One region of the Streptomyces sp. NPDC001492 genome, then DNA from elsewhere that is predicted to be linked to it. Evidence: riboswitches for the same ligand, from Rfam matches in the RefSeq annotation. Region 1 holds a riboswitch; the other holds the start of a gene.
What was found. Region 1 has a riboswitch for cobalamin ahead of ACWC1K_RS45450 (ribonucleoside-diphosphate reductase subunit alpha). Riboswitches for the same ligand answer to the same signal wherever they lie in the genome.
Positions count from the first base shown of each region.

Region 2: it holds a riboswitch for cobalamin, as region 1 does, so the genes downstream of both, ACWC1K_RS08700 (CbtB domain-containing protein) here and ACWC1K_RS45450 (ribonucleoside-diphosphate reductase subunit alpha) in region 1, are expected to answer to the same signal.

Region 1 covers NZ_JBSFHW010000063.1:38,329-43,117, reverse strand. Annotated here, with positions in the region: gene ACWC1K_RS45455 (ribonucleotide-diphosphate reductase subunit beta) at 1-630, opposite strand, end outside; gene ACWC1K_RS45450 (ribonucleoside-diphosphate reductase subunit alpha) at 630-2,984, opposite strand; cobalamin riboswitch at 3,109-3,237, opposite strand; gene ACWC1K_RS45445 (GNAT family N-acetyltransferase) at 3,300-3,806, opposite strand; gene ACWC1K_RS45440 (ATP-binding protein) at 4,094-4,789, shown strand, end outside.
Region 2 covers NZ_JBSFHW010000005.1:210,828-215,616, reverse strand. Annotated here, with positions in the region: gene ACWC1K_RS08720 (chloride channel protein) at 1-426, shown strand, start outside; gene ACWC1K_RS08715 (DUF6479 family protein) at 927-1,298, opposite strand; gene ACWC1K_RS08710 (ferredoxin) at 1,404-1,775, shown strand; gene ACWC1K_RS08705 (histidine phosphatase family protein) at 1,779-2,351, opposite strand; cobalamin riboswitch at 2,452-2,634, shown strand; gene ACWC1K_RS08700 (CbtB domain-containing protein) at 2,638-2,859, shown strand; gene ACWC1K_RS08695 (CbtA family protein) at 2,885-3,640, shown strand; gene ACWC1K_RS08690 (acyl-CoA dehydrogenase family protein) at 3,780-4,789, shown strand, end outside.

The DNA of each region.
Region 1 (4,789 bases):
GAAGACCCAGTTGGTGCCGGTGGCCAGGCCGTGCAGCAGGCCGCGGCTGCGGAACCAGTAGACGTACGCGAAAGCACCGTAGAAGAACAGGCCCTCGATGCAGGCGGCGAAGCAGATCAGGTTGAGCAGGAAGCGGCGGCGGTCGGACGTGGACTCCAGGCGGTCAAGGCTGTCCACCGAGTCCATCCACTTGAAGCAGAACTGGGCCTTCTCGCGGATGGAGGGGATGTTCTCGACGGCGGCGAAGGCGGCGGCGCGGTCCTCCGGGTCGGGCAGGTAGGTGTCCAGGAGGGTCAGATAGAACTGGACGTGCACGGCCTCCTCGAACAGCTGGCGGCTCAGATAGAGCCGCGCCTCCGGGGAGTTGATGTGCTTGTACAGGGTCAGGACCAGGTTGTTCGCCACGATTGAGTCGCCCGTCGCGAAGAAGGCGACCAGGCGGCCGATCAGGTGCTGCTCGGCGGGCGTGAGCTTCGCGAGGTCGGCCACGTCCGAGTGGAGGTCGACCTCCTCCACGGTCCAGGTGTTCTTGATGGCGTCCCGGTAGCGCTCGTAGAAGTCCGGGTAGCGCATGGGGCGCAGGGTCAGTTCGAAGCCCGGGTCGAGGAGATTGGCGTTACGGGTGGTCATTACTGGCAGGCCTCGCAGGACTCGGGGTTTTCCAGGGAGCAGGCGACCGCTTCGGGGTCGGCTGCTTGCTGCACGGGGATGGTCGCCTGGGCGGCCCGGGCGATCCGGGTCGCCGGGCGGGAGCGCAGGTAGTACGTCGTCTTCAGACCCTGCTTCCAGGCGTACGCGTACATCGAGGAGAGCTTGCCGATGGTCGGCGTCTCCAGGAACAGGTTCAGGGACTGGGACTGGTCCAGGAACGGGGTGCGGGCGGCGGCCATGTCGATGAGCCCGCGCTGCGGGATCTCCCACGCCGTGCGGTACAGGGCGCGTACATCGGCCGGGATCCAGGCGAAGTCCTGCACCGAGCCGTTCGACTCGCGCAGCGCCTCGCGGGTGCGGGCGTCCCAGACGCCGAGCTCCTTGAGGTCCTTCACCAGGTAGGAGTTGACCTGGAGGAACTCGCCGGAGAGGGTCTCGCGCTTGAAGAGGTTGGAGACCTGCGGCTCGATGCACTCGTACACGCCCGCGATCGACGCGATGGTGGCGGTGGGGGCGATCGCGAGGAGGAGCGAGTTGCGCATGCCGACGGCGGCGACGCGTTCCCGGAGGGCCGCCCAGCGCTCCGGCCAGGTGAGTTCGGTGTCGTAGTGGTCGGGGTGCAGGACACCGCGGGCCGTACGGGTCTTCTCCCAGGCCGGCAGCGGGCCGCTCCGCTCGGCGAGGTCGGCGGAGGCTTCGTACGCGGCGAGCATGATGCGCTCGGCGATCCGGGTGGACAGGGCCTTGGCCTCGGGGGAGTCGAAGGGCAGGCGGAGCTTGAAGAAGACGTCCTGGAGACCCATCGCGCCCAGGCCCACGGGGCGCCAGCGGGCGTTCGAACGGCCCGCCTGCTCGGTGGGGTAGAAGTTGATGTCGACCACGCGGTCCAGGAAGGTCACGGCCGTGCGGACCGTCTCGTCCAGCCGCTCCCAGTCGATGTCCTGACCGACCACGAACGCGCCGAGGTTGACCGAACCCAGGTTGCAGACCGCCGTCTCGCCGTCGTCCGTGACCTCCAGGATCTCGGTGCAGAGGTTGGAGGAGTGGACGACATGGCCCGGCTCGGCGGTCTGGTTGGCGGTCCGGTTGGCGGCGTCCTTGAAGGTCATCCAGCCGTTGCCGGTCTGCGCGAGGGCGCGCATCATGCGGCCGTAGAGGTCACGGGCGGGGATGGTCTTCTTCGCGAGCCCCGCCTCCTCTGCCTTGCGGTAGGCGGCGTCGAACTCCTCACCCCACAGGTCCACCAGCTCCGGCACGTCCGCCGGGGAGAACAGGGACCACTGCCCGTCGGCGTTCACGCGGCGCATGAACTCGTCCGGGACCCAGTGCGCGAGGTTCAGGTTGTGCGTACGGCGGGCGTCCTCACCGGTGTTGTCGCGCAGCTCCAGGAACTCCTCGATGTCGGAGTGCCAGGTCTCCAGGTAGACGGCGGCCGCGCCCTTGCGCCGGCCGCCCTGGTTCACGGCGGCGACCGAGGCGTCGAGGGTCTTCAGGAACGGGACGATGCCGTTGGAGTGGCCGTTGGTGCCGCGGATGAGGGAGCCGCGGGCGCGGATGCGGCTGTACGACAGGCCGATGCCGCCGGCGTGCTTCGAGAGGCGGGCGACCTGGTGGTAGCGGTCGTAGATGGAGTCCAGCTCGTCCAGCGGGGAGTCGAGGAGGTAGCAGGACGACATCTGGGGGTGCCGGGTGCCGGAGTTGAAGAGGGTGGGGGAGGACGGGAGGTAGTCGAGGCGGCTCATGAGCCGGTAGAGGGCCTCGACTTCCTCGAGTGCGCGTGTGGTGTCGTCCTCGGCCAGGCCGCTCGCCACCCTCAGCATGAAGTGCTGCGGCGTCTCGATGACCTGGCGGGTGATGGGGTGCCGGAGCAGATAGCGGCTGTGCAGGGTGCGCAGGCCGAAGTAGCCGAAACGGTCATCGGCCTGAGGGTCGATGAGGGCGTCGAGGCGGTCGGCGTGGACCCGTACGAACTCCGCCGTGCGGTCGGCGACGAGGCCCTCGCGGTGGCCGACGGCGACGGACTCGGTGAAGGACCTGACGCCCTGGGAGGCTGCCTCCGCGGCGATGCCGATCGTCAGCAGCCGGGCGGCCAGCTGCGAGTAGGCGGGGTCCTCGGAGATGAGGCCGGCGGCCGCCTCCGTGGCCAGTTCGCGCAGCTCCGTCTCGTCCGCACGGGCGGACCGGCCGCGCAGCGCGGCGGCGGCGACCCGGCCGGGGTCGGCGTCGGGAAGGTCGGCGGTCAGCCCGGTCAGGGTCCGCAGCAGCGCGGCTCCCAGGCCGTCCTCGGCCACGGCGGCGCTGGCTGAAACCGGGTCTGCTGGCGCGATGGTCACGTGAGGCTCTCCCTCGCTCGGCACGGGGGCCTTGCGGAGGGCAGGGGGCAGTCACGAGCGCACACGGCGTCGCGTCCACCGGCCCACTCCACGAGGCCCGGACGTCACAGCACCCGGGCCACGGCGGCCGGGCGCACTGTCGGCAGGTCCTCGGACTGACGCCCATATGTGTGCGAACACGTATGGGTACACCGTTGCGGGACAGTTCCGGATTCGCACCGGATTCCCCTGCGACGACAGCGAGCATGAGCATACATCTTGTGCCGGGTGAGGACAGCACCCCCATATGTTGTGTCGCGCCGACTTCGGAGCGTGTCAGAGTGTCAACTCATAGGTGAGGAGCAGGATGTCCTCGTTCCCCGGAACCGGATGCCAGTCGCGCTCGGGGACGCGGACGAAGCCGAGGCGTTCGTAGATCCGGTGGGCGGCACGCATCGAGCCCTGGGTCGACAGGACGAGGCCGGTGCGGCCGGGCGTGGCCCTGGACCGGTCGATGCAGGCGCGCACGAGGGCCTCGCCGATGCCACGGCGGCGGGCGGCCGGGGCGACGGCGAGCATCCGTATCTCGCTCTCCGAAGGCCCGGCTATCTCGGAAAGGGGACCGCCGGACGGCACGAAGGTCACGCCCCCGAGGAGGCGGTCGCGCTCCACGGCCACCAGGACCTGCGCGTGGGCCGCCCGTTTGGCGACGTCCTTCAGCTCGCCGAGGTACCAGTCGCTGCCTGCGAAGTCGAGCAGCCCGTCGCCGAGGTAGGCCTGGGCGGTGATCTCGCCGAGAGTCTCGTACTCGTCGGGCTCCGCCTGCCGGATCACGATGTCCATGGCCCGAGTCTGCCGGACGGGTAGGACAACGGGCCTCGGGTTTTCCACAGGGGGTCTCGTGACCCGACCCCGGGTTGCGGGGCGTTGGGGGAGTGCTTCCAATGGAAGGAGGTACAGGCGTCGGCGTGGGCCTCCGATCCCGAGAACCGCTCTCGGAGGGAGAACGCACGATGTCGGTCGCCCGTCACTCGCCCAGCAGGACGCGGCCACGAAGAGCGTTGCGTCCAAAGGCCCGCGGGGGCACCGCCCGCCCCAGGAAATGGCGCAGATGGTTCTCCTACGCCAACGTGACCAGGATCGTGTGGCTGACCGCCCTGCTCGCGGTCCTCGCCTGGTGCGGGGAGGGTGTGTACATCTGGTTCGCGCATACGTCGACCGGGTTCGAGCACCTGCGGCAGAGCAAGGGGTTCGACGCCGTCCTGCTGTTCGTCGGTCCCGTGCTCACCGCTTCACTCGCCGCCGCGCTCTTCCTGTTCTGGTGGTACAGCTGGACCAAGCGGCGTTACCTGGCGAAGGCGCGTGGGGATCCCCGGGGACTGATGCCCACCGCCGGGCAGGACACCGCCGAGATCGTCGGCCGCGAGGAGGTTGTCCAGGTCATCGCCGAACGGCTGCGGGAGCGTGACACGCGCAGGCCCTATCTCCTCGTCGGAGGTGTCGGCGCGGGCAAGACCGCCGTCCTTGTACGGCTCACCGAACTGCTCGCCCGGCTGAACGCCGTGCCCGTGCCGATCAGGCTGAGGGACGCGGACGGCGGGACCGACCTCAACTTCGAGCGCATGGCCAAGCAGCGCTTCGCCGACGAGGCGCCCCAGGGCGTTCTGGCGCGCGGCAAGACCGAGCGGGTCTGGCAGCAACTGCTGGCCGACGACAAGCCGGTGGTGATAGCCGACGGGCTGGAAGAGGCGCTCCTCGACGGCGAACTCCAGCAGCACCGCGACAACATCATCCGTCAGGCCATCCAGCGCGCCTATGACGAGAAG
Region 2 (4,789 bases), on a different contig from region 1:
GCCCTGGCCGGCCTGGCGCAGCACCCGCACGCCTGGTCGGTGGGTGCCCTTGTCGCGGTGCTGGTGTTCAAGGCCCTCGCGTACACCTTCTGCCTGGGCAGCCTGCGCGGTGGCCCCGTCTTCCCCGCCCTGTTCCTGGGCGGGGCGGCCGGTGTCCTGCTGGCCCCACTGCCCGGTCTGGGGCTGGTGCCGGCGATGGCGGTCGGGATGGCGGCGTCGGTGACCGCCGCTCTGCGGGTGCCCGTGAGCAGCGTGGTCCTGGTCGTGCTCCTGCTGGGCAACGTGGACACGGTGGCGCTGGTGGTGCTGGCCGCCGTGGTGTCCTTCGTCGTGGTTCAGCTGCTTCCGCAGGGGCCGAGCATCCCCGCTTTCGGTGAGCCGGCGGCCGGTCGAGCGCCTCGTCCAGGCGCGTCCGAGCCCTCATGAGCGGGACTGGGTGAAGGTCTGCGGGACATCGCCCGGAGCCGGCCGGCTCGCGAGGGCATCGACGTATAGACGTATACGAGCGTGCAGAGGCTGAACGCGCCGTCCGAGCCGCGCAGCCTGTCAGCAGAAGCCGGCGGATCGCAGCGGTGAGCGAGGGCCGCCACCTTCCTGGACCACCGGCTCGTCTCCGCCAGCCCGGCCGCTGCGCTCCGGAGCGCCGTGCTTCGACCACCCCAGGGCCGAGCGCAAACTCGACGTCGACGTCATGTCCCGCGCACCCTCGGGCCGACGCGAAACACCGTGCGCCCCTCGGGAGCTGGCCGCGACTCGATGACCGGTATGGGGTCGATGACCTCGGGCGGGCGAGGGTTTCCCGCTGCTGGGGGCTCTCGAGCCCGCCGGTCGGCAGGTGGTCGTAGTCGGGCAGCGGCAGGGTGCCGCGGGCGGGGTCGGTCTTGACTCTCACGTCCTCCCGGCGTCGCCCGCGGACGTGCCCGGCGTCAGCGGCTCCCCGGCCCGCCGCTCCCGAACGACCCGCTGCTGCCCTCGCTCCAGCGCTTGGGCCGCTGCGACCCGCTCGTCCTGCTCGGCGTATTGCCGTGACCAGGCAGCTCGTGCGGGGTCAGCCGGTGGTCGCTGCGGGGTATCTCGGCGGGCTCACGGTTCTCCCGTACCTCGCGGACCGGGCCGTCGTCCGGCAGCCGCGGCTGATCCTCCGGGCGCGGCGGAGCGGGTTCGCGGCGACGGATGCGGGCGCCCAGCAAGAAGGCACCGATCAGCAGGGCCACGACCGCCACCCCCACGACGACCAGGCCGATTCCGAGTGCGCCGCGACCTGCGGCGATGTTCATGTCCATCCATGAGGTGCTCATGGGCTCGCGGGTACCCATGGGACCCGGTGCGAACCGACCCGGCCGAAGTCGGCCGGACCGCGGTTCCCGGTGTTTGAGGCGATCGACGACGGCAACCCGCCAGGTGTGACTTCGACGACCCAGCAGGAGCTCTTCCGGTTCCTGGAGGACCGCTTCGCCTGCGCGCAGGCCTGCACCGAGTGCGCACGCGCGTGTGCTCTGCGCGCAAGCCTCGTGGATCCGGACGGCACGGAGGAGCAGGAACTCGTACGACGCAAGGGCATCATGTGCGCGGAGGTGTGCGACGCGACCTGCCGTGTGCTGTCCGAGCAGAACCACCTGGACGAGGCCGCCATCCGCATCCAGGTGGAGTGGTGCCGCACCGTGTGCCTGGAGGGTGCGCACGCCTTCGACCGGCTGCCGGGCGCCGAGGACGGCGCCAAGGCCTGCCGGCAGTGCGCCGAGGCGTGCACGGAATTCCTCGTCACCCTGAACTGACGCTCACGGCGCGCCGACCGGCTGCCCGAGCCGCACGTTCCAGCGCCCGGACCTGCCGCTGAGCTCGATCGCCGTCAGCGGCGGGACATCCGCCCGCCAGAACGCCGACTCCGGCGCCCCGAGCGCCCGCACCACCGCGGCCCGTACGGCCTCGGGTTCGACCACGGCGAGCGTCCGGCCCGGTGTCCGCGCGACCGCCTCCAGCCAGCCCGCCACCCGGTCGCACAGCGCCGTCACCGACTCCCCACCGTGCGGCGCGGCCGCGGGGTCCGACAGCCAGCGGGCCAGCGCCTCCGGCTCGCGCTGGCTCACCTCCGCCAGCGTCGCACCGCGCCAGCGGCCCGCGTCCAGAGCCGCCAACTCCGGCGCGTCCACGGCGTCGAGACCGAGAGCCTGCGCCGTCTCGCGGCAGCGCACGGTGGGGGAGACCCGGACCCGTTCCGCCGCCGGGAGCGTGCCGGCGGCCGCCCGTGCCTGCCGCAGCCCCGAGGCGTCGAGCGGGCAGCCGTCGTCGAAGCGCGCCTCCCTGAGCGCCGCGGTGAGCGCAGGTGAGACCAAGATCACTCGGCTTGTCATACGTCCGTCCCCGCCCTCGACATTCCCTCAAATCCCTTGATCCGACGGCTGAAACGGCTCACCAGGGGCGCTCGCCGCCGATCCGTGCGCTCTTGGCCGCAACTCTGCTTCGCGGTACCTTCTCGTGGATATTGACGACGGCACAGCGGAAGCCGGTGGAAGTCCGGCACGGTCGCGCCACTGTAAGTCCGGTACGCACCCTGGGTGCGCACCGGGTGAGTCAGACCCGCCCCGTCGTCGCGTGCACCACCGAGACGGGACGCGAGTTCCCCCAGGAGGGCCTGCCATGGCGCAGTCTGTCGCTCAGCCGACCACCACCCCCACCGCCGTACCCGCAAAGCTGCCGATCGGCGCGATCGTCCCCTGGGCGGTCTTCTTCGGCATCCTGATGCTGGTACTGCTCTACTTCGTCGGCGCCGAGCAGGGCGCCACCTCCGTGATGAACGGATCTGACGTGCACGAGTGGGTGCACGACGCCCGTCACCTGCTCGGCTTCCCCTGCCACTGAGGGCGGCGAGAAAGCACAGCCGCTCATGAACTCGGCAACCGTCCGCAACCTCCTGGTGCGCGGCATGCTCGCGGGACTCGCCGCGGGCCTGCTCGCCCTGGTCGTCGCCTACTTCCTCGGTGAACCGCGCGTCGACGCGGCCATCGCCTACGAGGAGGCTCACTCGCACGAGCACGGCATGGAAGTCGTCAGCCGCACGATGCAGTCCACCGCGGGCCTGTCCACCGGTGTCCTGGTCTACGGCGTCGCGTTCGGCGGCATCGCCGCTCTCGCGTACTGCTTCGCGCTCGGCCGCATCGGCCGCTTCGGGCCGCGCGCGAGCGCGCTGCTCCTCGCGGCCGCCGGTCTGATCGCCGTGTACGTCGTGCCGTTCCTGAAGTACCCGGCCAACCCGCCGTCCGTCGGCGACCCGGGCACCATCGGCAAGCGCACCACGCTGTACTTCCTGATGATGGTGCTCAGCGTGCTGCTGGCCGTCGCCACCGTCATCCTGGGCAAGCGCCTCGCGCCGCGCCTGGGCAACTGGAACGCGACGCTCGCCGCGGGCGCGTTCTTCCTCCTCGCCGTCGGGCTCGCGTATGCGTTCCTGCCGGCCGTCAACGAGGTCCCGAAGGACTTCTCCGCCACCCTGCTCTGGCAGTTCCGACTGGCCGCCCTGGCCGTCCAGCTGACCCTGTGGACCTCCTTCGGGCTGGTCTTCGGGGTGCTGGCGGAGCGGGTGCTCGCCCCGAAACCGGCGCGGGTGGACGGCGCCACCCGGGCAACTCCCGTCGCCCCCTGACCGGTTCCGCCGGCTCACTCGGCAAAGGGCCCCCGGTCGACGACCGGGGGCCCTTTCCCTGTCCCTCGCCATTCCCAATTTCTGGAACACGTTCTACGGTGTGCGCCGTCAGGACCGGCCTGGGAAGCCTGGAGGCGCCGTGCACCTCGAATACACGCCCGAGCAGCAGCGGCTGCGCACCGAACTGCGCGCGTACTTCGCCGAGTTGGTGCCGGACAACGCCTACGCACGGCACGGCGACCCGGCCGCCCAGAAACGCTTCTACCGCGAGACCATCCGGCGCCTGGGCACGGACGGCTGGCTCGGCGTGGGCTGGCCGAAGGAGTACGGCGGGCGCGGTCTGACCGCGATGGAGCAGTTCATCTTCTTCGACGAGGCCGCCCAGGCCGGCGTACCACTGCCGCTGATGGCGCTGAACACCGTCGGGCCGACGATCATGCAGTTCGGCACGGAGGAGCAGAAGGCGTACTTCCTGCCCAAGATCCTCGCCGGCGAGATCGACTTCGCGATCGGCTACAGCGAGCCCGACGCGGGGACGGATCTCGCGTCCCTGAAGACGCGCGCGGTGTTCGACGGCGACGGGTACGTCGTCAACGGGCAGAAGATCTGGACCACCAACGGCGACACCGCGGACTGGGTGTGGCTCGCGACCCGCACCGACCCCGAGGCACCGCCTCACAAGGGCATCACCATGCTCCTCGTCCCCACCACCGACCCCGGCTACTCCTGCACCGTCATCAACACCCTTGCCTCGCACGACACCACGGCCAGCTACTACGAGAACATCCGCGTCCCCGTCTCCCGCCGCGTCGGCGCCGAGAACCAGGGCTGGCGGCTGATCACCAACCAGCTCAATCACGAGCGCGTCACCCTCGCCGCCCACGGCACCATGGCCATCCGCGCCCTGCAGGACGTGCAGCGCTGGGCCATGGAGACCAAGCTGGCCGACGGCCGCCGCGTCGTCGACCTGCCCTGGGTGCGCCGCCGGCTCGCCCAGACCCACACCAGGCTGGATGCGATGAAGCTGCTCAACTGGCGGATGGTGCACGCCGTCCAGAACGGCACCCTCACCCCCCAGGACGCCTCCGCGGTCAAGGTCTACGGCTCCGAGGCGCGCCGGGACGCCTACGCCTGGCTGATGGAGATCGT